Cupriavidus taiwanensis LMG 19424: one gene and its partner. The protein of the gene in region 1 interacts with the protein of each later gene in a pairwise test. Links are inferred from orthologs where the notes say so. Each region holds a gene or a part of one and is shown in the gene's direction. Other genes may lie near its edges. The genes, in order: RALTA_RS13530 and ndk.

The links.
Region 2: the proteins of RALTA_RS13530 (region 1) and ndk interact in binary tests that used the Escherichia coli proteins (3 or more experiments, as listed by UniProt). The link is inferred for Cupriavidus taiwanensis LMG 19424 from one-to-one orthologs.

What each region holds. Positions count from the first base shown.
Region 1 is NC_010528.1:2,936,988-2,949,012, forward strand. The notes cover bases 4,000-6,956. They hold RALTA_RS13530 (uracil-DNA glycosylase), read left to right. Parts: upstream 4,000-5,069; coding sequence 5,070-5,843; downstream 5,844-6,956. Other genes in these bases: trpC (indole-3-glycerol phosphate synthase TrpC), read left to right, coding at 4,000-4,399; RALTA_RS13525 (CYTH domain-containing protein), read left to right, coding at 4,411-5,040; RALTA_RS13535 (acylphosphatase), read right to left, coding at 5,856-6,134; RALTA_RS13540 (ABC transporter permease), read left to right, coding at 6,440-6,956. Also shown: trpE (anthranilate synthase component I), read left to right, coding at 371-1,888; RALTA_RS13510 (aminodeoxychorismate/anthranilate synthase component II), read left to right, coding at 1,909-2,478; trpD (anthranilate phosphoribosyltransferase), read left to right, coding at 2,541-3,569; more of trpC, read left to right, coding at 3,596-3,999; more of RALTA_RS13540, read left to right, coding at 6,957-8,194; RALTA_RS13545 (ABC transporter ATP-binding protein), read left to right, coding at 8,210-9,541; RALTA_RS13550 (FUSC family protein), read right to left, coding at 9,609-12,008. UniProt on the Escherichia coli protein: Excises uracil residues from the DNA which can arise as a result of misincorporation of dUMP residues by DNA polymerase or due to deamination of cytosine.
Region 2 is NC_010528.1:2,013,026-2,022,546, reverse strand. Bases 1,739-4,579 are described here. They hold ndk (nucleoside-diphosphate kinase), read left to right. Parts: upstream 1,739-2,866; coding sequence 2,867-3,292; downstream 3,293-4,579. Other genes in these bases: pilW (type IV pilus biogenesis/stability protein PilW), read left to right, coding at 4,481-4,579; rlmN (23S rRNA (adenine(2503)-C(2))-methyltransferase RlmN), read left to right, coding at 3,330-4,484; RALTA_RS09230 (Bax inhibitor-1/YccA family protein), read right to left, coding at 1,789-2,493. Also shown: RALTA_RS09240 (endonuclease/exonuclease/phosphatase family protein), read right to left, coding at 1-180; 23S rRNA (uracil(1939)-C(5))-methyltransferase RlmD, read left to right, coding at 417-1,721; more of pilW, read left to right, coding at 4,580-5,260; RALTA_RS09210 (RodZ domain-containing protein), read left to right, coding at 5,253-6,239; ispG (flavodoxin-dependent (E)-4-hydroxy-3-methylbut-2-enyl-diphosphate synthase), read left to right, coding at 6,287-7,579; hisS (histidine--tRNA ligase), read left to right, coding at 7,618-8,988; RALTA_RS09195 (YfgM family protein), read left to right, coding at 9,046-9,521. UniProt on the Escherichia coli protein: Major role in the synthesis of nucleoside triphosphates other than ATP. The ATP gamma phosphate is transferred to the NDP beta phosphate via a ping-pong mechanism, using a phosphorylated active-site intermediate.

The sequences.
Region 1 (12,025 bases):
CTCTTCTGGCAGTGATCGGCAGGCCTGGCCCTGGCGTCGCTGGCGCGCCTCCCAACAGGCGTAAAGTGCGTTCGCGAGTCTGCTGACACGCCTTCGATCCGAAGGCGTCGCCACATCCGGCCCAGGCGACCAGCCATGCCGGGCATCACCACCCAAACCCGCCGAGCCGGCGTAGCCTTGTTTCTCTGCTACGTTTAGCTCAAGAATGCGCCGCGCGCCCTCTTTCCGGCCGTGTGCAGCCTTGTCCGCAAGCTTGCTGCACCACGGTCCGCAACCGGGGCGGGATTCCCATACGCTCCAGCCAACTCTGCCGACATCCGGCACCGCGCCTGACCATCGCTCGCGGCGCGGGCCGAACAAGAGGACCGACATGACCGAACTGGAATTCAAATCGCTGGCCGACCAGGGCTACAACCGCATCCCGCTGATCGCCGAGGCCTTTGCCGACCTGGAAACGCCGCTGTCGCTGTACCTGAAGCTGGCCCAGTCGCAGACGCGCGGGGTCAACACTTTCCTGCTGGAATCGGTGGTCGGCGGCGAGCGCTTCGGCCGCTATTCCTTCATCGGCCTGCATGCGCGCACGCTGCTGCGCGCCTACGGCAACCGCACCGAAGTGGTGACCGACGGCAAGGTGGCGGAAACCCACGAAGGCAATCCCCTCGATTTCATCGCCGAGTTCGAGAGCCGCTTCAAGGTGGCGCTGCGCCCCGGCCTGCCGCGCTTCTGCGGCGGCCTGGCCGGCTACTTCGGCTACGACGCGGTGCGCTATATCGAGAAGAAGCTCGCCAATACGCAGAAGCCCGACGACCTGAACCTGCCCGACATCCAGCTGCTGCTGTGCGAAGAGCTGGCGGTGATCGACAACCTGTCGGGCAAGCTCTACCTGATCGTCTACGCCGACCCGACCACGCCGGAAGCCTATTCCCGCGCGCGCCAGCGCCTGCGCGAGCTGCGCATGAAGCTGCGCCAGCCGGTCGACGTGCCGGTGACCAGCCCGTCGGTGCAGACCGAGGTCTACCGCGAATTCGCCAAGGCCGACTACCTGGCCGCCGTGCACAAGGCCAAGGAGTACATCATGGCCGGCGACATGATGCAGGTGCAGATCGGCCAGCGCCTGGTCAAGCCGTACCGCGACGCGCCGCTGTCGCTGTACCGCGCGCTGCGCTCGCTGAATCCGTCGCCGTACATGTACTTCTACAACTTCGGCGATTTCCAGGTGGTGGGCGCGTCGCCGGAAATCCTGGTGCGCCAGGAGGAGCGCAAGGTCGGCACCAATGGTGACACCCGCAGCGAACACATCGTCACCATCCGCCCGCTGGCCGGCACCCGCCCACGCGGCAATACACCGGAAAAAGACGCCCAGCTTGCCACTGAGCTGCTCAACGATCCCAAGGAGATCGCCGAGCATGTGATGCTGATCGACCTGGCGCGCAACGATATCGGCCGCATCGCCGAGACCGGCTCGGTCAAGGTCACCGACAAGATGGTGATCGAGAAATACTCGCATGTGCAGCATATCGTCAGCTCGGTCGAAGGCACGCTGCGCGAGGGCATGAGCAACCTCGACGTGCTGCGCGCGACCTTCCCGGCCGGCACGCTGTCGGGCGCGCCCAAGGTCCACGCGATGGAAATCATCGACGAACTCGAGCCGCGCAAGCGCGGCATCTATGGCGGCGCGGTGGGCTACCTGTCGTTCGGCGGCGAGATGGACCTGGCCATCGCCATCCGCACCGGCATCGTCAAGGACGGCAATCTCTACGTGCAGGCAGCCGCCGGCATCGTTGCCGATTCGGATCCCGAAGCCGAATGGAGGGAAACCGAGGCCAAGGCGCGCGCCGTGATTCGCGCCGCCGAGCAGGTCCAGGATGGCCTGGACTCCGACATCTGAGAGAACAGGAGACAGACGCCATGCTGCTGATGATCGACAACTACGATTCGTTCACCTACAACCTGGTCCAGTACTTCGGCGAACTGGGCGTGGACGTGCGCACCTATCGCAACGACGAGATCACCATCGAGGAAATCGAGGCGCTGAAGCCCGACCACATCTGCGTGTCGCCCGGCCCGTGCAGCCCGAAAGAGGCCGGCATCTCGGTCGCGGCGCTGCAGCACTTCGCCGGCAAGATCCCGATGCTGGGCGTATGCCTGGGCCACCAGGCCATCGGCGAAGCCTTCGGCGGCAAGGTGATCCGGGCCAAGCAGGTGATGCACGGCAAGGTCAGCACTATCGAGACCACGCAGCAAGGCGTCTTCGCCGGGCTGCCCAAGCACTTCGACGTGACGCGCTATCATTCGCTGGCGATCGAGCGCGAGACCCTGCCCGATTGCCTGGAGATCACCGCCTGGACCCCGGACGGCGAGATCATGGGCGTGCGCCACAAAACGCTCGCCGTCGAAGGCGTACAGTTCCATCCCGAGTCGATCCTGTCCGAGCATGGCCATGCGATGCTGGCCAACTTCGTCAAGGCGCCGCGATGAGACTGCTCGATTCCGCACCTTCCAGCCCGCACCACGCCATCCAGACTGTCAACGAGAACGCCATGATCACGCCGCAAGAAGCCCTGACGCGCTGCATCGAGCACCGCGAAATCTTCCATGACGAGATGCTGCACCTGATGCGGCAGATCATGCAGGCGCAGATCTCGCCGGTGATGGCCGCCGCGATCCTGACCGGTCTGCGCGTCAAGAAGGAAACCATCGGCGAGATCTCCGCCGCCGCGCAGGTGATGCGCGAGTTCGCCAACAAGGTGGCGGTGAAGGACCGCGAGAACTTCGTCGATATCGTCGGCACCGGCGGCGATGGCTCGCACACGTTCAATATCTCGACCGCGTCGATGTTCGTCGCCGCCGCCGCGGGCGCGAAGATCGCCAAGCACGGCAACCGCGGCGTCAGCTCCAAGTCCGGCAGCGCCGACGTGCTGGAGGCGCTGGGCGTGAACATCATGCTGACCCCCGAGCAGGTCGGCCAGTGCATCGAAGAAACCGGCATCGGCTTCATGTTTGCGCCCACGCACCACCCGGCGATGAAGAACGTCGCGCCGATCCGCAAGGAAATGGGTGTGCGGACCATCTTCAATATCCTGGGGCCGCTGACCAACCCGGCCGATGCGCCCAACATCCTGATGGGCGTGTTCCACCCCGACCTGGTCGGCATCCAGGTGCGGGTGATGCAGCGCCTGGGCGCGCAGCACGCCATCGTGGTGTACGGCAAGGACGGCATGGACGAGGTCTCGCTCGGCGCCGCCACGCTGGTGGGCGAACTGAAGGACGGCGAAGTGCGCGAGTACGAGATCCATCCCGAGGACTTCGGCCTGTCGATGATTTCCAACCGCGGCCTCAAGGTTGCCGACGCTGCCGAATCGAAGGAAATGCTGCTCGAGGCGCTATCGAACGCGCCGGGCACGCCGCGCGAGATCGTGTCGCTGAACGCCGGCACCGCGCTGTACGCCGCCAACGTGGCGGACTCGGTCGAAGACGGCATCCGCCGCGCGCGCGAGGCCATCGCCAGCGGCGCGGCACGGCAGAAGCTCGACGCCTTCGTGCGGGCCACGCAGCAGTTCAAGGCCTGATCCCTTTATTTCCGCCAGATAGCCGCATGTCCGACATCCTGCAAAAGATCCTGGCCGTCAAGGCCGACGAAGTCGCCGCCGCGCGCAAGCGGCGCGACCTGCCCAGCCTGCGCGCCGAGGCCGAAAGCCTGCGCAGCGAGGCCGGCCTCGCGCCGCGCGGCTTCGAGCGCGCGCTGCGCGACAAGATCGCGGCCGGCCACGCCGCGGTGATCGCCGAGATCAAGAAGGCCTCGCCGTCCAAGGGCGTGCTGCGCGAGCAGTTCCTGCCCGAGGCCATCGCCGAGAGCTATGCCACGCATGGCGCGGCCTGCCTGTCGGTACTGACCGACGAGCACTTCTTCCAGGGCCACGCCGACTACCTGAAGCGCGCCCGCGGCGCCTGCCCGCTGCCGGCGCTGCGCAAGGACTTCATGGTCGACCTGTACCAGGTCTATGAAGCGCGCACCTGGGGAGCCGACTGCATCCTGCTGATCGTCGCCGCGCTGGACCATGGCCTGATGGCGGAGCTGGAAGCGTGCGCGCTGGAACTCGGCATGGACGTGCTGGTGGAAGTGCACGGCGACGATGAGCTGGAAGCCGCGCTGCGGCTGAAGACGCCGCTGCTGGGCGTAAACAACCGCAACCTGCGCACCTTCGAGGTGTCGCTGGACAACACGCTGGACCTGCTGCCGCATATTCCGGCCGACAAGCTGGTGGTGACCGAATCGGGCATCCTCGCGCCGGCGGACGTGAAGCGCATGCGCGATGCCAATGTGCACGCGTTCCTGGTGGGCGAGGCCTTCATGCGGGCGAAGGAACCCGGGGTGGAGCTGGCGCGGTTGTTTGGTTGATTTCCTCCCCCATGCCCCAGGAAATCGAACTCAAACTCGCCGTCCCCGACGCCGCGCTGGCCCCGCTGGCCGCGTGGCTCGACGCCAACGGCCAGCCGCAAGGCAAAGGCACGCTGCTCAACGTCTACCTCGACACACCCGAGCGTCACCTGGCCCGGGCGCGCGCCGCGCTGCGCCTGCGCCGCAAGGGCGAGCAGTGGCTGCAGACGCTGAAGACCGCCGGCAGCAGCCAGGGCGGCCTGGCCACGCGGCATGAGTGGGAGACCGCCATCGCCGGCGAGGCCATCGAGCTGCACAGCTTTCCCGCAGAGGCGCAAGCCGTTCTGGCGCCGCTGATCGGCAGCCTGGCGCCGGTATTCCGCACCGACTTCATCCGCCGCACCTGGATCGTCACGCAGGACGGCGCGCGCATCGAAGCCGCGCTCGACACCGGCACCATCAGCGCGCCAAGTAGTGCCGCGCAGGAGCGCATCCAGGAACTCGAGCTGGAATGGCTCGATGGCGACGCCGCGCACGCCGCGGATGCGCTGCGTGCCTTCGCCGCACGGCTTGCCGCCGTGGCTGCGCTGGCGCCGTCGGACCTGAGCAAGGCCGCGCGCGGCTACCGCCTGGCGGGAATCGCCGAGGGCAAGGCGTCATAATCGCGGTTTTCCCGCCGCGCATTTACCGCATGCAAGCCGATCTATTTGCCGAGGCGCCACGCGCCCCCGGCGAACCCTCCCCCGCCGCCAGCCTGCAAGCCCAGGCCGACGCCCTGCCCGCCGCCTGGCGCGCCTTGCTCGAGCCCTGCATCGCCGTTCCGGCGTGGCGCGAGTTGGCCGCCTTTGTCGACGGCGAGCGCGCCGCCGGCAAGCCCGTGTTCCCGCACCATGTCTTCCACGCGCTGCACCTGACGCCGCCCGACGCGGTCAAGGTGGTGATCCTGGGCCAGGACCCCTACCACGGCACCGGCACGGTCGGCGGGGTGGAGCTGCCGCAGGCGCACGGGCTCGCCTTCTCGGTGCCCGAAGGCATCAAGGTGCCGCCCAGCCTGCGCAACATCTTCAAGGAAATCGCCGCGGAATTCGGCGCCGACGGCAACTGCCCGCCGCGCACTTCCGGCAACCTGGAAGGTTGGGCGCGCCAGGGCGTGCTGCTGCTCAACACCGTGCTGACCGTCGAGCAGGGCCAGGCCGCCAGCCATGCGCGGCGCGGCTGGGAAGCGGTCACCGATTGCCTGATCCAGCACCTCGCCGCAAGCCGGCCGAACCTGGTGTTCATGCTGTGGGGCAGCCATGCCCAGGCCAAGAAGCCGCTGCTGGGCGCGGGCCACTGCGTGCTGAAAGCGCCGCACCCGTCGCCGTTGTCGGCGCACCGGGGCTTCCTCGGCTGCGGCCACTTCCGCGAGGCCAACCGCTGGCTGCAGGCCCACGGCCGCACGCCGGTCGACTGGACCGCCGCCTAGCAGGCCGCGCCGCTAGACCGTCGGCCGGAGTTCGAAGCCGGCGAACTCACCGTCTCCGCGCCCGACCTCGACAAACGTCACCTGCGCCGCCGGCGGGCCGGTCTCCATCCACGCCTGCAGCGCTTCCAGCTGCCTGACCGTGCCATGCGCCATCACCTCGACCGTGCCGTCGGCCCGGTTGCGCACCCAGCCGCCCAGGCCGAGATCATCCGCCGCGTCGGCGCAGGCGGCGCGATAGCCCACGCCCTGCACGCGCCCATGCGCGACCAGGCGCCAGGTTGCCTTGTTCATGGCCGTTTTCCCGTGAGCGCACGCGACGCGTGCGCGTTCTGTCATCGACACCAAGTAAACTAGACCGCCATGCCGGGCGTTACAAAGGGTGCGCGCTGCACGGGGTGAAGCCGGCGGCATACGCCAATAAGCTCAGCTCACCACGGTCGTTCCCGCGCAGGCGGGAACCCAGTGACTTTGTCCCCGGGGCATGAAAGACGCTGGATTCCCGCCTACGCGGGAATGACAGTAGCCATGGATTGGCGAACTGAACCCGGGCAGGCCACAAGCACGCCCTTTCGCTCGAATCCACCCGAGAAGCGTCCATGATGCCACCCGCCGACCGCAACGCGGCCCAGCCCGCTCCGGGCTTTGACAGCCAGCTGCTGCGCGCCCCGCCCAACCGCTTCGACCTGGCGCTGCTGCCGATCATCCTTGCGGTGATCGTGATGATCGCGTTCGCCGCGCAGCAGATGAATGTCCCGTTCCGCCCCGACCAGCCGCTGGCGGTGCATCTGGACGTGGCCTACCTGCCCTACTACCTGATGCGCACCAGCGTGCGCATGCTGGCCGCGCTGGCGGCGTCGCTGCTGTTCTCGCTGGCCTTCGCCGCGCTGGCGTCCAAGAGCCGCAGCGCGGAAAAGGTGCTCGTGCCCGCGCTCGACATCCTGCAGTCGATCCCGGTGCTGGGCTTCCTGTCGATCACCGTGACCGGGTTCATCGCCCTGTTTCCGGGCAACCTGGCGGGCGTGGAGTGCGCGGCGATCTTTGCCATCTTCACCTCGCAAGCCTGGAACATGGCGTTCAGCCTGTACCAGTCGTTCCGCACCATCCCGGGCGACTTGCTGGAGGCCGCGGCGATGTTCCGGCTGTCGCCGTGGCAGCGCTTCTGGCGGCTGGAAGTGCCGTACGCCATGCCGGGGCTGCTGTGGAACATGATGATGTCGATGTCCGGCGGCTGGTTCTTCGTGGTCGCGTCCGAGGCGATCTCGGTATCGGGCCACGATATCCGGCTGCCCGGCATCGGCTCCTATATCGCGCTGGCGATCCAGCAACAGGACCTGGCCGCGATCGGCTGGGCCATCGTGGCAATGCTGGCGGGCATCCTGCTGTACGACCAGTTGCTGTTCCGCCCGCTGGTGGCCTGGGCCGACCGCTTCCGCTTCGAGACCCTGGCGCAGGACAAGCTGCCGCAGTCGTGGCTGCTGGACCTGCTGCGGCGCTCGGCGTGGGCAGGGGCTTTGCTGGCGCAGGCCGCGGCGCTGGGCTCGCGCACGCTGGCGTGGGGCGCGCGCGGGCGTGCGCCGGCGCCGGCCAGGCCGATCGATCCGCGCCGCGCGCGATGGCTGGGCCGTGCGCGCGATACGGCGATCGTGCTGGTCGCGCTGGCCGCGCTGCTGCGCGTGGGCTATTTCGTCCACAGCGAGGTGGGCTGGTCCGAAGTGGTCCATGTGCTGTGGCTGGGCACGCTGACCATGGTGCGGGTGATCGTGCTGATCGCGCTTGCGGCGCTGGTGTGGGTGCCGATCGGCATCCGCATCGGCCTGAACCCGGACCTGGCGCGCATCGCGCAACCCGTCGCCCAGTTCCTGGCCGCGTTCCCGGCCAACCTGATGTTCCCGCTGGCGGTAATGCTGATCGCGCGCTTCGGGCTGAATCCCGAGATCTGGCTAAGCCCGCTGCTGATCTTCGGCACCCAGTGGTACATCCTGTTCAACGTGATCGCGGGGGCGTCGGGCATCCCCACGGAACTGAGGCTTGCCGCGCGCAACTTCGGCCTGCGCGGGTGGCTGTTGTGGAAGCGCTTCCTGATTCCGGCGGTGTTCCCCAGCCTGCTGACCGGCCTGGTGACTGCAGCGGGCGGCTCGTGGAACGCCAGCATCGTGTCTGAATACGTGACCTGGGGCGACCGCACCATCGTCGCCACCGGCCTCGGCAGCTATATCGCCGAGACCACCGCGCGCGGCGACTTCCCCCGCATTGCGCTGGGCATCGTCGTGATGGCGCTGTTCGTGGTCGGCTTCAACCGGCTGCTGTGGAACCGCCTGTACCAACTCGCGCAGGAGCGCACACGCTTGTAAGGCACCAAGGCAACGATGGCAGAGAACATTGCAACCCCCACCGCCGCGGCGGTGATTGAACTGCGCGGCGTCGGCAAGGTCTTCCGCACCGCCAGCCAGAGCGACCGCGCCGTGCTCGAGGGCGTCGACCTGACCCTGCGCGAGGGCGAGATCGTCGCCATGCTGGGCAAGTCCGGCTCGGGCAAGTCCACGCTGCTGCGCATCATGGCTGGGCTGGTCGGTGCCGACCGCGGCGAGGTGCGTTTCCGCGGCCAGCGCCTGGCCGGCACCGCCGAGGGCATCGCCATGGTGTTCCAGTCTTTCGCGCTGTTTCCGTGGCTGACGGTGCAGCAGAACGTGGAACTGGGACTCGAGGCGCAGGGCGTGCCCCGGGCCGAGCGCGAGCGCCGCGCCGAGGCCGCGATCGACATGATCGGCCTGGCGGGCTTCAACAGCGCGCTGCCGCGCGAGCTGTCAGGCGGCATGCGGCAGCGCGTTGGCATCGCGCGCGCGCTGGTGACCGAGCCCGACCTGCTGCTGATGGATGAAGCGTTCTCGGCGCTGGACGTCCTGACCGGCGAGACCTTGCGCGACGAGATGCTGGCGCTGTGGGAAAGCGGGCGCGCCAATATCAAGGGAATCCTGATCGTTTCGCACAATATCGAAGAAGCGGTGATGATGGCCGACCGAATCGTGATCCTGTCGAGCGACCCGGGCCGCATCCGCGCCGAAGTGCCGGTGGCGCTGCCGCGCCCGCGCAACCGCGACAGCGCGCAGGTGCGCGCGCTGGTCGACCAGATCTACGCGCTGATGACGGCCCCGGCGGCCGAGGCGCGCGTGCCGGCGCACGCGCGCGAGATCGGCTACCGGCTGCCGGACGCCGACATCAGCCAGATGGAAGCCATCCTCGACCTGCTGTGCGAGGCGCCCTTCCACTGCCGCGCCGACCTGCCCCACCTGGCCGACGAAGCCGGCCTGACCGACGACGAGCTGCTGCCGGCCTGCGAAGCGCTGCAACTGGTGCAGCTGGTGTCGATCGAGGCCGGCGACATCGCCGCCACCGACGCGGGTCGCGCCTACTACGCCGCCGGGCCACAGCAGCGCAAGGCGATCTTCGGCCGGCAACTGCTCGCCAACGTCGCGCTGGCCGCGCATGTGCGCCGCGAGCTGGTGGCGAGCGAAGCGGGAGAGATCCGCGAGGAACAAGTGCTCGAAGAGCTGGAGCAGTTCCTCAAGCCGGCCGAGGCCGAACGCGTGCTGAGCGTGGCGATCGGATGGGGGCGGTATGGGGAGATCTTCGAGTACAGCTATCACAGCGGGATGCTGACGTTGCCGGAGGACGAGGGGGCTGCCGGGCACGGCATTTAACTTCGCGCTGGGCTGCTTCCCTCTCCCGCGCGCGCGGGAGAGGGGAGAAAAAAATCGGTTTCGGATCCTACGACCGCGCCCGCATCGCCCGCCCGATCGCGCCCGTGCGCAGCGCAATCTTGGCCGCGTCCTCGCGCAACGCGCGCAGCCGGCGCTCCAGCACCGCGTTGGCGGGGCGGCCGGTGGAGCTCGATGTCGCCCCGGCCTGTTCGCTCGACTCGCCCGCCGCGGCGGCCTGCACCAGGGTGTCGGTGCGGCGCTTGTCGGCGGAATCCGCCAGGCGGGCGCGGCGTTCCGCGGCGGCGTCTTCCGCGGCTTCGGCCACTTCGGCCGCTTCGGGCGTGACGGTTTCGACGACTTGTTCAGGAGCCGCCTGAACCGCCGCCTGGGCCGCCGCTTCGGCACCAGCCGCAACCGGCTTGCCGGCATCCGCCGCCACGGTTTCCCGTCGTATGAAGCCGGCACCGCGGCCGCCGCCGCGCTCGTCGGCGTGCAGCCGCTCGCTGGCCACCTGCAGGCTGTGGCTGGCGGCCTCGGTGGCCTGTTCGATCGCGGCCTCGGCGGCCGGGATATCGAGCTCATCGTAGTGCTGGCGCACCTGGATGCGCGCCGCGGCTACGTGCGCGGCGACCAGGTAGTTCTGCACGATGAAGCGGTTCAGGTTGTCCACCGCGCGGTGCCGGCTCTTGGGCTCGTCCAGCATGCGCTGGAACGACGAGATCAGCGCCGACAGGTTGTCCATGAACTGCTTGCGCTGCACGCGGTAGGCAAAGTCATCCTTGGCCCGGCGCAGCAGCAGGTCGCGCGTCGCGGCGATATAGCGGCGGTTGGCCTGCAGCACGGCCTCCACCAGCTTGGGGATGGCGCGGTACTCCCAGCTCGGCAGCACAAAGCTGAACAGCGACGCGATGATGCCGCCGATCACCGTATCCACCAGCCGCTCGCCCGCCACGGTGGGGCTCCCCGGCATCAGCAGGTGGATCTGGATCAGCACCTGGATGCAGGCGGCGATGGCGGTGTAGCGGTACTTGATGGTGACGAAGGCGGCGCTGGCCACCAGCGACAGGAACAGCACGCCCAACAGGATCAGCGGCTGGTGCACCACCTTCAGGATCGCGACGGACACCACGCAGCCGATCAGCGTGCCGATCACGCGGTCGTTGTAGCGCTGCTTGGTCATGCTGAAGTTGGGCTTCAGGATGACGATGATGGTCAGCAGGATCCAGTAGCTGTGCGACACGTAAGGCAGGCGTTCGGCGATCCACAGTCCCAGCGCCACCGCCATCGACACCCGCAGCGCAAAGCGGAATGCCGGCGAGCTCCACTTCAGGTTGTCGCGCAGCACGCTCAGCTCGTACTTCTGGCGCGTCAGGAACGGTGTCATGTCCGAGCCGGGCAGCACCTTGGCCGGTTCCACCGGGGTGCGCGAGGCCTCGTGCAGCTGGCCGATCAGCGTGATCGCGCCGCGCATCATGTCGAGCGTCTCGACCAGCGCCGTCATCGCCGCCGGGTTGATATGGTGGTGGCGCAACTGCGCGATCTCGGCCTCGACCGCGCGCAGTCCCGGGCGGTATTCCACCGTGGCGTACGAGCCACGCCCGCGCGTGACTTCGTAGGCGATCTCTTCCACGTCCTTGCACATCTGCATCACCAGCCCGCGCAGGTGGTCCAGCACCGGCGTGCCGGCGAAGGTCTGGCGCAGCATCGGATAGTCGGTGTTGGTCGACAGGATGTACTCGTACAGGTCGAGCATGCGCAGGTGCACCTGCACCAGCAGCCCATCGTGCGGGGTGCGGTTGCCGCGCAGCACCAGGTCGCGCGCGGCCTGCTGGCGCTCGGCCACCACGATCTGCTGGCGCACCAGCTGGTTGAACTGCGCCTCGAAGTCATTGCCGGCGTCGTAGAAGCCGGCCTTGATTTCGAGGTAGCCCGCCAGCTCGTACAGCGATTCGGCCAGCACCTGCTGCCGGGTGCGGCGCTCGGTGACCCAGCTCACCAGCATCGCGTAACCGAGATAGGCGACCGCGCCGATGCTGAACAGTGCCGCATGTTCCAGCGCACGCCGCACGAGGAAGTCTTCATTGATCGTGAGCGTCATCACGAACAGCGCGGCGAACTGCAGCGGCAGCGTCTTGTTGCCGTACACCGTCATCATGCCGGCCATGAACGTCACCAGCACCAGCAGGAACGGCATCACGCGCGGAAACGGCGTGGCCAGCGCCACCACCAGCGTGACCACGCTGCACAGCAGCACGCTGGCCAGCATCTCGTTGAACTTGTGGTTCAGCGGGCTGGGCAGGTCCATCAGGCTGGTGCACAGCGCGCCCATCGACACCACCATCGCGGTGGGCAGGTCGCTGAAATGCAGCGCGATCAGCGTCGCGCCGATCACGCCCGTGGCCGAGCGCAGCCCCCGGTACACATAGTGCGAATACAGGAAGGTGCGGGGGTCGTGCGCGTATTGCATGCAGCGGGGGCGTTGGA
Region 2 (9,521 bases), 920 kb from region 1 along the record:
CAGCTCGGCCACCTGGTCGATCCCCGGCTCGCCGCGCAGTTCCGTGAAGCCACGCGTGACTTCCTGCAGGCAGATGACGTCGGCATCTGCCATCGCGCGCAGCGTGTCCACCTGCCGCGCCAGGTCCACGCGCCCGTCCGCACCGCGGCCCCACTGGATATTCCAGGAAATCAGTTCCATACAAGGCCTCCGTCATCGATCGGACCGGTCTGGCATACAATCGCGCTTTCGTAAAACAATACGTCAGGTTTTCTCTGGTGTCCCAAGCCGTGTCCTCCCCACAAGAAACGCCCGCCGTCGCGCCCGCAGCCGCCGCACCGGGTGCCGCACCCGCCGCAAAAGAGGCCCGTGGCCGCGGCCATGCCAACGGCAATGCGCCCGGCGCCGACCCCGTGGTGTCGATCGACAGCCTCGACATGGAGGCGCGCGGCGTCGGCCGCCTGGTGAACGAGGACGGCACGCCCGGCAAGGTCATCTTCGTCGAAGGCGCGTTGCCCGGCGAGACCGTCAGCTACCGCAGCTACCGGCGCAAGCCCAGCTTCGAGCAGGCGCACCTGGGCGAGGTCCTGCAGGAATCGGTCATGCGCGTGAAGCCGGGATGCCAGCACTTCGGCGTCTGTGGCGGGTGCTCGATGCAGCATCTGGATTCGCGCGCACAGCTTGCCATCAAGCAGCGCGTGCTGGAAGACAACCTGTGGCACCTGTCCAAGGTGAAGCCCGACGTGGTGTTCCGGCCGATCGCCGGCCCGGACTGGGGCTACCGTTACCGTGCCCGCCTGACGGTGCGCCACGTGGTGAAGAAGGGCGGCGTGCTGGTGGGCTTCCATGAGCGCAAGAGCAGCTATGTCGCCGACATGACGCGTTGTGAAATCCTGCCGCCGCACGTTTCGGCCATGCTGGTGCCGCTGCGCGAACTGGTGGCGGGACTGTCGATCCGCGACCGCATGCCGCAGATCGAACTGGCCGTCGGGCATGAAGTGACGGCGCTGGTGCTGCGCATCCTCGAGCCGCTGACCGATGCCGACAAGGACCTGCTGCGCGCCTTTGCCGACCAGTACAAGGTGCAGTTCTGGCTGCAGCCCAAGGGGCCGGACACGGTCTACCCGTTCTATCCGACCGACGTCGAGCTGGCCTATACGCTGCCGGAATTCGGCATCCGCATGCCGTTCAAGCCGACTGACTTCACGCAGGTGAACCACCAGATCAACCGCGTGCTGATCGGCCGCGCGCTGCGCCTGCTCGATGCGCAGCCGGGCGACCGCCTGCTCGACCTGTTCTGCGGCATCGGCAATTTCACGCTGCCGCTGGCCACGCAGGGCAAGTCGGTGATGGGCATCGAAGGCAGCGAGGCGCTGACCACGCGTGCGCTGGCCAATGCCGAATACAACGGGCTGGCCGCCAAGACGGAATTCGCGTGCCGCAACCTGTTCGAAGTCACGGCAGACGACATCGCCGCGCTGGGCCGCTTCGACCGCTGGCTGGTCGATCCGCCGCGCGAAGGCGCGCTGGCGGTGAGCAAGGCGCTCGGCGAGCTGGCGCAGCAGGGCAGCGACGTGCTGCCGCGGCGCATCGTCTATGTGTCGTGCAGCCCCGCCACGCTGGCGCGCGATGCCGGTCTGCTGGTGCACGAGGCCGGCTACCGCCTGAGCGGCGCCGGCGTGGTCAACATGTTCCCGCACACCTCGCACGTCGAGTCGATCGCGGTGTTCGACCGCGACTGATCGCGGCGGAGTGCCCAAAAGAAAAGCCGGCCATTGGCCGGCTTTCGTCATGCTGCGGCGTCCGCCGTCATTCGCGGTTGCCGCCGAAGATGCCCAGCAGCGCCAGCAGGTTGGCGAAGACGTTGTACACGTCGAGGTAGATCGCCAGCGTGGCGGTGATGTAGTTGGTCTCGCCGCCGTTCACCACGCGCTGCACGTCGAACAGGATGTACGCCGAGAAAATACCGATCGCGATCACCGATACCGTGATCATCAGCGCCGGCAGCTGCAGCCAGATATTGGCCACGCTGGCCAGGATCAGCAGGATCACGCCGACGAACAGGAACTTGCCGAGGCCGGAGAAATCACGCTTGCTGACGGTGGCGATCGATGCCATCGCGCCGAACACGGCCGCGGTGCCGCCGAAGGCGTACATGATCAGCGCCGGGCCGTTCGAGAACGACAAGGTGACGCTGATCAGCCGCGACAGCATCAGGCCCATAAAGAAGGTAAAGGCCAGCAGCAGGACCACGCCCATGCTGCTGTTCTTGGTCTTCTCGATGGCGAAGAAGAAGCCGAACGCGATCGCCAGGAACAGGATCAGCGACAGGCCGGGGCTGCCCGCCATGAAGCTGAAGCCGGTGGCCACGCCGATCCACGCACCGAGCACGGTGGGGATCATCGAGAGGGCCAGCAGCCAGTATGTGTTGCGCAAGACCCGGTTGCGAACGACGACGTCAGTGACGGTCGACGCACTGTTGCCGAAACCGTAGGTGTTCAGCTTGTTATCCATGGTGACTCCTGTCTCAAAACGGTGAGGCGCCGGCGTTGCGAGACTTCAAATGCGAAGGCTCGTATGGAAGCCGGACGGAACCATCGTCAATGTGGCATCGGGCAGGCCGGATTGCAAGGGCGCGGTAGACCAATCGTCACCTGGCGCTGGCTCGCGTCCGTTCGACGCCGCTCACATTGGATGTTAGCGGCGGCGCTGCGTTCCGGGGATGACAAGGTTGTAATGTGCTGCTTTTGCAACTTGTGGACGGCGTGTGCATAAGGGGGTGGCGGGCACGCCGGAAGGTCCGCAAGACCCTCGAAACCGTCATAGTCTTCGTGCTAGAATTGCACGTTTAATCCATTTGTAACCCCTTCATTTTTCGGAGTTTTTCATGGCGATCGAACGCACCCTGTCGATTATCAAGCCGGATGCCGTGGCCAAGAACGTCATTGGCCAGATCTACGCCCGTTTCGAGGCCGCCGGCCTGAAGATCGTTGCTGCCAAGATGGTGCACCTGTCGCGCGGCGAAGCCGAGCAGTTCTACGCGGTTCACAAGGAGCGTCCGTTCTTCAAGGACCTGGTCGACTTCATGGTTTCCGGCCCGGTCATGATCCAGGCGCTGGAAGGCGAGAACGCCATTGCCAAGAACCGCGACCTGATGGGCGCCACCGACCCGAAGAAGGCCGAGAAGGGCACCATCCGCGCCGATTTCGCCGACAGCATCGACGCCAACGCCGTGCACGGCTCGGACGCTGCCGAAACCGCCGCCGTGGAAGTGGCCTTCTTCTTCCCGGGCATGAACGTCTACAGCCGCTGATCGGCTGCTGACTGATTACCAAGCCGAGTTTGCCGTCATGAACGATCTCGTCAACCTGCTCGACCTCGACGCGGACGCGCTCACCGCCTATTGCGGCGAGCTCGGCGAGAAGCCGTTCCGTGCGCGGCAACTGCAGCGCTGGATCCACCACTACGGGGCCAGCCGCTTCGACGCCATGTCGGATCTCGCCAAGTCGCTGCGCGAAAAGCTCGCGACCCGGGCCGAGATCCGCGCGCCTGCCGTCATCACCGACAACCTGTCGGCCGACGGCACGCGCAAGTGGCTGCTCGACGTGGGCGAGGGCAACGCAGTGGAGACGGTGTACATCCCCGAGGAAACGCGTGGCACGCTGTGCGTTTCCTCGCAGGCCGGATGCGCCGTCAACTGCCGGTTCTGTTCCACCGGCAAGCAGGGCTTTTCGCGCAACCTCAGCACCGGTGAGATCATCGGCCAGCTGTGGATGGCGGAGTTCGCCATGCGTGAGCAGCTGGGCCGCGGCCCCAAGGATGACCGCGTCATCTCCAACGTGGTGATGATGGGCATGGGCGAGCCGCTGCTGAACTACGACGCCGTCGTGCCGGCCATGCGCCTGATGCTTGACGACAACGCCTACGGCCTGTCGCGCCGCCGCGTGACGCTGTCCACCTCCGGCGTGGTGCCGATGATGGACCGGCTGTCGAAGGACCTGCCGGTGGCCCTCGCCGTGTCGCTGCATGCGTCCAACGACGCCCTGCGCGACGTGCTGGTGCCGCTGAACAAGAAATACCCGCTGGCCGAACTGATGGCGGCATGCCGTCGCTACCTGGAATTCGCGCCGCGCGATTTCATTACTTTCGAATACTGCATGCTGGATGGCGTCAACGACGGCGTCGAGCATGCGCGGGAACTGCTGAAGCTTGTCGCCGACGTGCCGTGCAAGTTCAACCTGATCCCGTTCAATCCCTTCCCCGAATCGGGCCTGAAGCGTTCCAACAACGAGCAGATCCGGCGCTTCGCGCAGGTACTGATGGACGCCGGCGTCGTCACCACCATCCGCAAGACCCGCGGCGACGATATCGATGCCGCCTGCGGCCAGCTGGCCGGGGAAGTGAAGGACCGCACCCGCCTGGCCGAACGCGGCAAGTTCGGCAAGATCACGCCGCTGGTGCCGGTCACTGCGAGCGGCCAGCCACGGGAGGCGCGCCCTGCATGATCCGTCTGATCGCTGCGGCCCTGCTGGGGCTGCTGATGTTGTCCGGGTGCCAGCTGCCGCATGCGCCGGCGCAGGATCTCCAGACCGCTTCCGACCAGACCGAGGCCAGGCGCCGGGCCGGCATCCGGCTGCAACTGGCCACCAATTATCTCGAGGCCGGCCAGACCGCGGTCGCGCTTGACGAGATCAAGCAGGCCATTGCCATCGATCCGTCGCTGGCCGATGCCTACCATGTGCGGGCGCTGATCTACATGAGCATGAACGAGCGGACGCTGGCCGAGGACAGCTTCCGTACCGCGGCATCGATGCGGGCCAATGACGGCGACCTGCTCAACAACTACGGCTGGTTCCTGTGCCAGCAAGGGCGTTACGGCGAGGCCGTGCCCATGCTGCAGCGCGCCGTGTCGGCCCCGTCCGCCGGCGGCCCGGTCAAGCCGCTGATCAGCCTGGGTGCGTGCGAGCTGCGCCAGGGCCATAGCGCCGAGGCGGAGAAGAACCTGAAGGCCGCGCTCGGCTACGACCGCAACAACCCGGTGGCGAACACCAACCTGGCGCTGGTGTTCTACCGGCGCGGCGATTACGTACAGGCGCGGCAGTACGTCCTGCGCGTCAACAACAGCCAATTTGTCACTGCGCAATCCCTCTGGCTGGGAGCGCGCATTGCCCACCGTCAGGGCGACGGCCGCACGCAGGATGCGCTGGGAGCGCAGCTGCGCAGCCGCTTCCCTGACTCGCGCGAGGTGGCCGCCTACGAACAAGGAGCATGGGATGAGTGAGCACGACCGCGCCGCAGGCCAGGCCGTACCGACGCAAGCAGTCGGCGGGGGCGCGCATGAGGGAGAACGTGAAGCCGCGGCGCGGGAGATCGGCGCGGCGCTGGCGCGCGAGCGCGAGGCGCAGCGGATGTCGGTCGAGGACGTCAGCGCACGGCTGAAGGTGGCGGCCAGCAAGCTGCGTGCGATCGAGGCGGCCAACCTGCAGGCGCTGCCCGACGTAACCTTCGCCAAGGGCGTGATGCGCGCCTATGCCCGCATGCTCCACGTCGATATCGACCCGCTGCTGGCGCGCTTCCAGCCGCGCCCGGTGGCGCAGGTGGCGGAAATCGCCCGCCAGCGCGAGGGTGGCATCAATGCGGCCTTCGACGACCGCAACCGCTTCCGCTCCGGCGGCAATGGCGGCCGCTGGATCTGGCTGGCGCTGGTCGCGGTTGGCGTGGCCGCCGGCATCTGGTTCGGGCTGGACCATATCCGCGCGTGGCTGGACGCGCGCAGCAGCGCCGCCGAGACGGTGGCGGCCGAGGCCCCGGCCGCGGATAACGCGGGCACTGAGGCCGGTATCGTGACCGCGGCGCTGCCGCCGGTCATGGCTGCCAGCGACTCGCCGGCACCGTCCGCCGAAACCATTCCCGCCAGCGCGGCGGCGGCGCCGGCAACGCCGGCAGCCACCACGGCTGCTGCTGCATCGGCTCCGGCGGCCCCGACGGCATCTGCCGCGGCAGCGCCGACGGCGCCCGCGGAGGGCGAGCTGCAGATCCGCTTTGCCGCCGATACCTGGTTTGAAATCCGCGACAATAGCGGCAAGGTCGTCATGGGTGGCACCGCCAAGGCCGGGCAGACCATGGCTGGCGGCGGTACGGGTCCGTACCGGGTGGTGATCGGCAACGTCAAGGGCGTCGAATCGTTCACGCGCGGCGGCACGCCGGTCGACCTGAAGGCCGCCAACCGCAACAACGTGGCGCGCCTGACGCTGCCCTGAGCTGGCGCGAGGTGCGGCAAGGTGCGTCTTTGCAAGGTGGTAACGCTATGAACCAACAGCTCTGTCTACCGGTCCTGCCGGGCCCGCTGCCGCGTCGCCAGACCCGCCAGGCGCGGGTCGCGTGGGGCGACAATGTGGTGACCATCGGTGGCGGCGCGCCGGTGCGGGTGCAGTCGATGACCAACACCGACACGGTCGATGCCATCGGCACCGCGATCCAGATCAAGGAACTGGCGCGCGCGGGTTCGGAGATCGTGCGCATCACGGTGAACACGCCCGAGGCCGCGGCGGCGGTGCCGTCGATTCGCGAGCAGCTCGACCGCATGGGTGTCGACGTGCCGCTGGTGGGGGACTTCCACTACAACGGCCACAAGCTGCTGCAGGACTATCCGGCCTGCGCCGAGGCGCTGTCCAAGTACCGCATCAACCCGGGCAACGTCGGCCAGGGCGCCAAGCGCGATACGCAGTTCGCGCAGATGATCGAGATGGCGTGCCGCTACAACAAGCCGGTGCGCATTGGCGTGAACTGGGGCAGCCTGGACCAGGACCTGCTGGCGCGGATCATGGACGAGAACGCCGGGCGCGCCGAGCCGTGGCCGGCGCAGAGCGTGATGATCGAGGCGCTGATCACGTCGGCCATCGATTCGGCCAGGAAGGCCGAGGAAATCGGCCTGCCGGGCAGCCAGATCATCCTGTCGTGCAAGGTCTCGCAGGTGCAGGAGCTGATTGCGGTGTACCGCGAGCTCGCGCGTCGCTGCGACTACGCGCTGCACCTGGGCCTGACCGAGGCCGGCATGGGCAGCAAGGGCATCGTGGCTTCCACGGCGGCGCTGTCGGTGCTGCTGCAGGAAGGCATCGGCGACACCATCCGCATCTCGCTGACGCCGGAGCCCGGCGCGCCGCGCGAGAAAGAGGTGTACGTCGGGCAGGAGATCCTGCAGACCATGGGCCTGCGCAATTTCACCCCGATGGTGATTGCCTGCCCGGGCTGCGGACGCACCACCAGCACGGTGTTCCAGGAACTGGCGGCCAGCATCCAGGCCTACCTGCGCGAGCAGATGCCGCAATGGAAGACCGCCTATCCGGGTGTCGAGGAAATGGACGTGGCCGTGATGGGCTGCATCGTCAACGGCCCCGGCGAAAGCAAGCACGCCAATATCGGCATTTCGCTGCCGGGCTCGGGCGAATCGCCGGCCGCGCCGGTGTTCGTCGACGGCGTCAAGGTGAAGACGCTGCGCGGCGAACGCATTGCAGAAGAATTCCAGGCGATCGTAGACGAATACGTTCGCACGCATTACGGCCCGGGCGCTGCACGGGACGGCAAAGAAGTGGCAGCCTGAGCCGGACCGGCCGGGGCCAGCAGCCTGACTAGAACAGAATGACGCAAACCGAGACCATGGCCGCCGCCGGCGCCGCCAAGACCGAACCCAAGGTACGCCCCGCCAAGGCCCTGCAGGGCGTGAAGGGCATGAACGACATGCTGCCGGCCGACGCGCCGCTGTGGGAGCATTTCGAGAATGCCGCGCGCGCGATGCTGCGCGCCTACGGCTACCAGCAGATTCGCACGCCCATCGTCGAGCATACCCAGCTGTTCGTGCGCGGCATTGGCGAGGTCACCGACATCGTCGAGAAGGAGATGTACTCCTTCACCGATTCGCTCAACGGCGAGCAGCTGACGCTGCGCCCCGAGGGCACCGCCGCGGCCGTGCGCGCCACCATCGAACACAACCTGCTGTACGACGGCCCCAAGCGCCTGTGGTACACCGGCCCGATGTTCCGCCACGAACGTCCGCAGCGCGGCCGCTACCGCCAGTTCCACCAGCTCGGTGCCGAGGCGCTGGGCTTCGCCGGTCCGGACGTGGACGCCGAGATCATCCTGATGTGCCAGCGCCTGTGGGATGACCTGGGGCTGACCGGCGTGCGCCTCGAGATCAATTCGCTGGGGCAGGCCGACGAGCGCGCGGCGCACCGCGAACAGCTGATCAAGTACCTGGAAGGCTTCCAGGACATCCTGGACGACGACAGCAAGCGCCGCCTGTACACCAACCCGCTGCGCGTGCTCGACACCAAGAACCCGGCGCTGCAGGACATGGCGGCCAACGCGCCCAAGCTGATCGACTTCCTGGGCGAAGAGTCGCTGGCGCACTTCGAGGGGGTGCAGCGCCTGCTGAAGGCGAACAACATCCCGTTCAAGATCAACCCGCGCCTGGTGCGCGGCCTCGATTACTACAACCTGACGGTGTTCGAGTGGATCACCGACAAGCTGGGCGCGCAGGGCACCATTGCCGGCGGCGGACGCTATGACCCGCTGATCGCGCAGATGGGCGGCAAGCCCGCGCCGGCTTGCGGCTGGGCCATGGGCATCGAGCGCATCATCGAACTGATCCGCGAAGAGGGCGTGGTGCCCGACGCCGTGGGGTGCGATGTCTACCTCGTGCACCAGGGCGAAGCCGCCGCGCAGCAGGCGATGGTCGCGGCCGAGCGGCTGCGCGACGCCGGCCTCGACGTGGTGCTGCATGCCAGCCCGGACGGCAAGGGCGGCAGCTTCAAGTCGCAGATGAAGCGCGCCGACGCAAGCGGCGCCGCCTATGCCGTTATCATTGGCGACGACGAAGTGGCCGCCGGCGTGGTTCAGGTCAAGGAACTTCGCCAGCGCGAGCAGGCCGAAGGCGGTGGGCAACAGGCCACCGTCCCGGCCGACGGCCTGGTCGATTACCTGATCGACGCCATGGTCGGCGCCAGCGAATAAACGCGCGCCGCTGCCTGACATCACGAGTATCCAACCAACGCAGGTGATTGCCTCGACATGGCTTACGATCTAGAAGAACAGGAACAGCTTGAAAATCTGAAGGCCTGGTGGCGCCAGTACGGCAATGCGCTGACCTGGGCGCTGATCGTCGCGCTGCTGGCGTTTGCCGGCTGGAATGGCTGGAAGTACTGGGAGCGCAAGCAGGCCGGCGAAGCCGCGGTGCTGTACGAGCAGGTGATGAAGGCCGCCGAGGCGCGCGATGCCGAGCGCATCAAGCGCGCCGCGACCGACCTGGAAGGCAAGTACGGCCGTACCGCCTACGGCCAGATGAGCGCACTGGTCGCCAGCCGCGTGCTGTACGATGCGGGCGACCTGAGCGCGGCCAAGAGCCAGCTGCAATGGGCCATCGACCACGGCGACGAAGCGTATTCCCACCTGGCGCGCGTGCGCCTGGCCGGCGTGCTGCTCGACGAGAAGGCCTATGACCAGGGCCTGGCGCTGCTCAAGGATGAGCCGCCGGCCGCGTTCGTGGC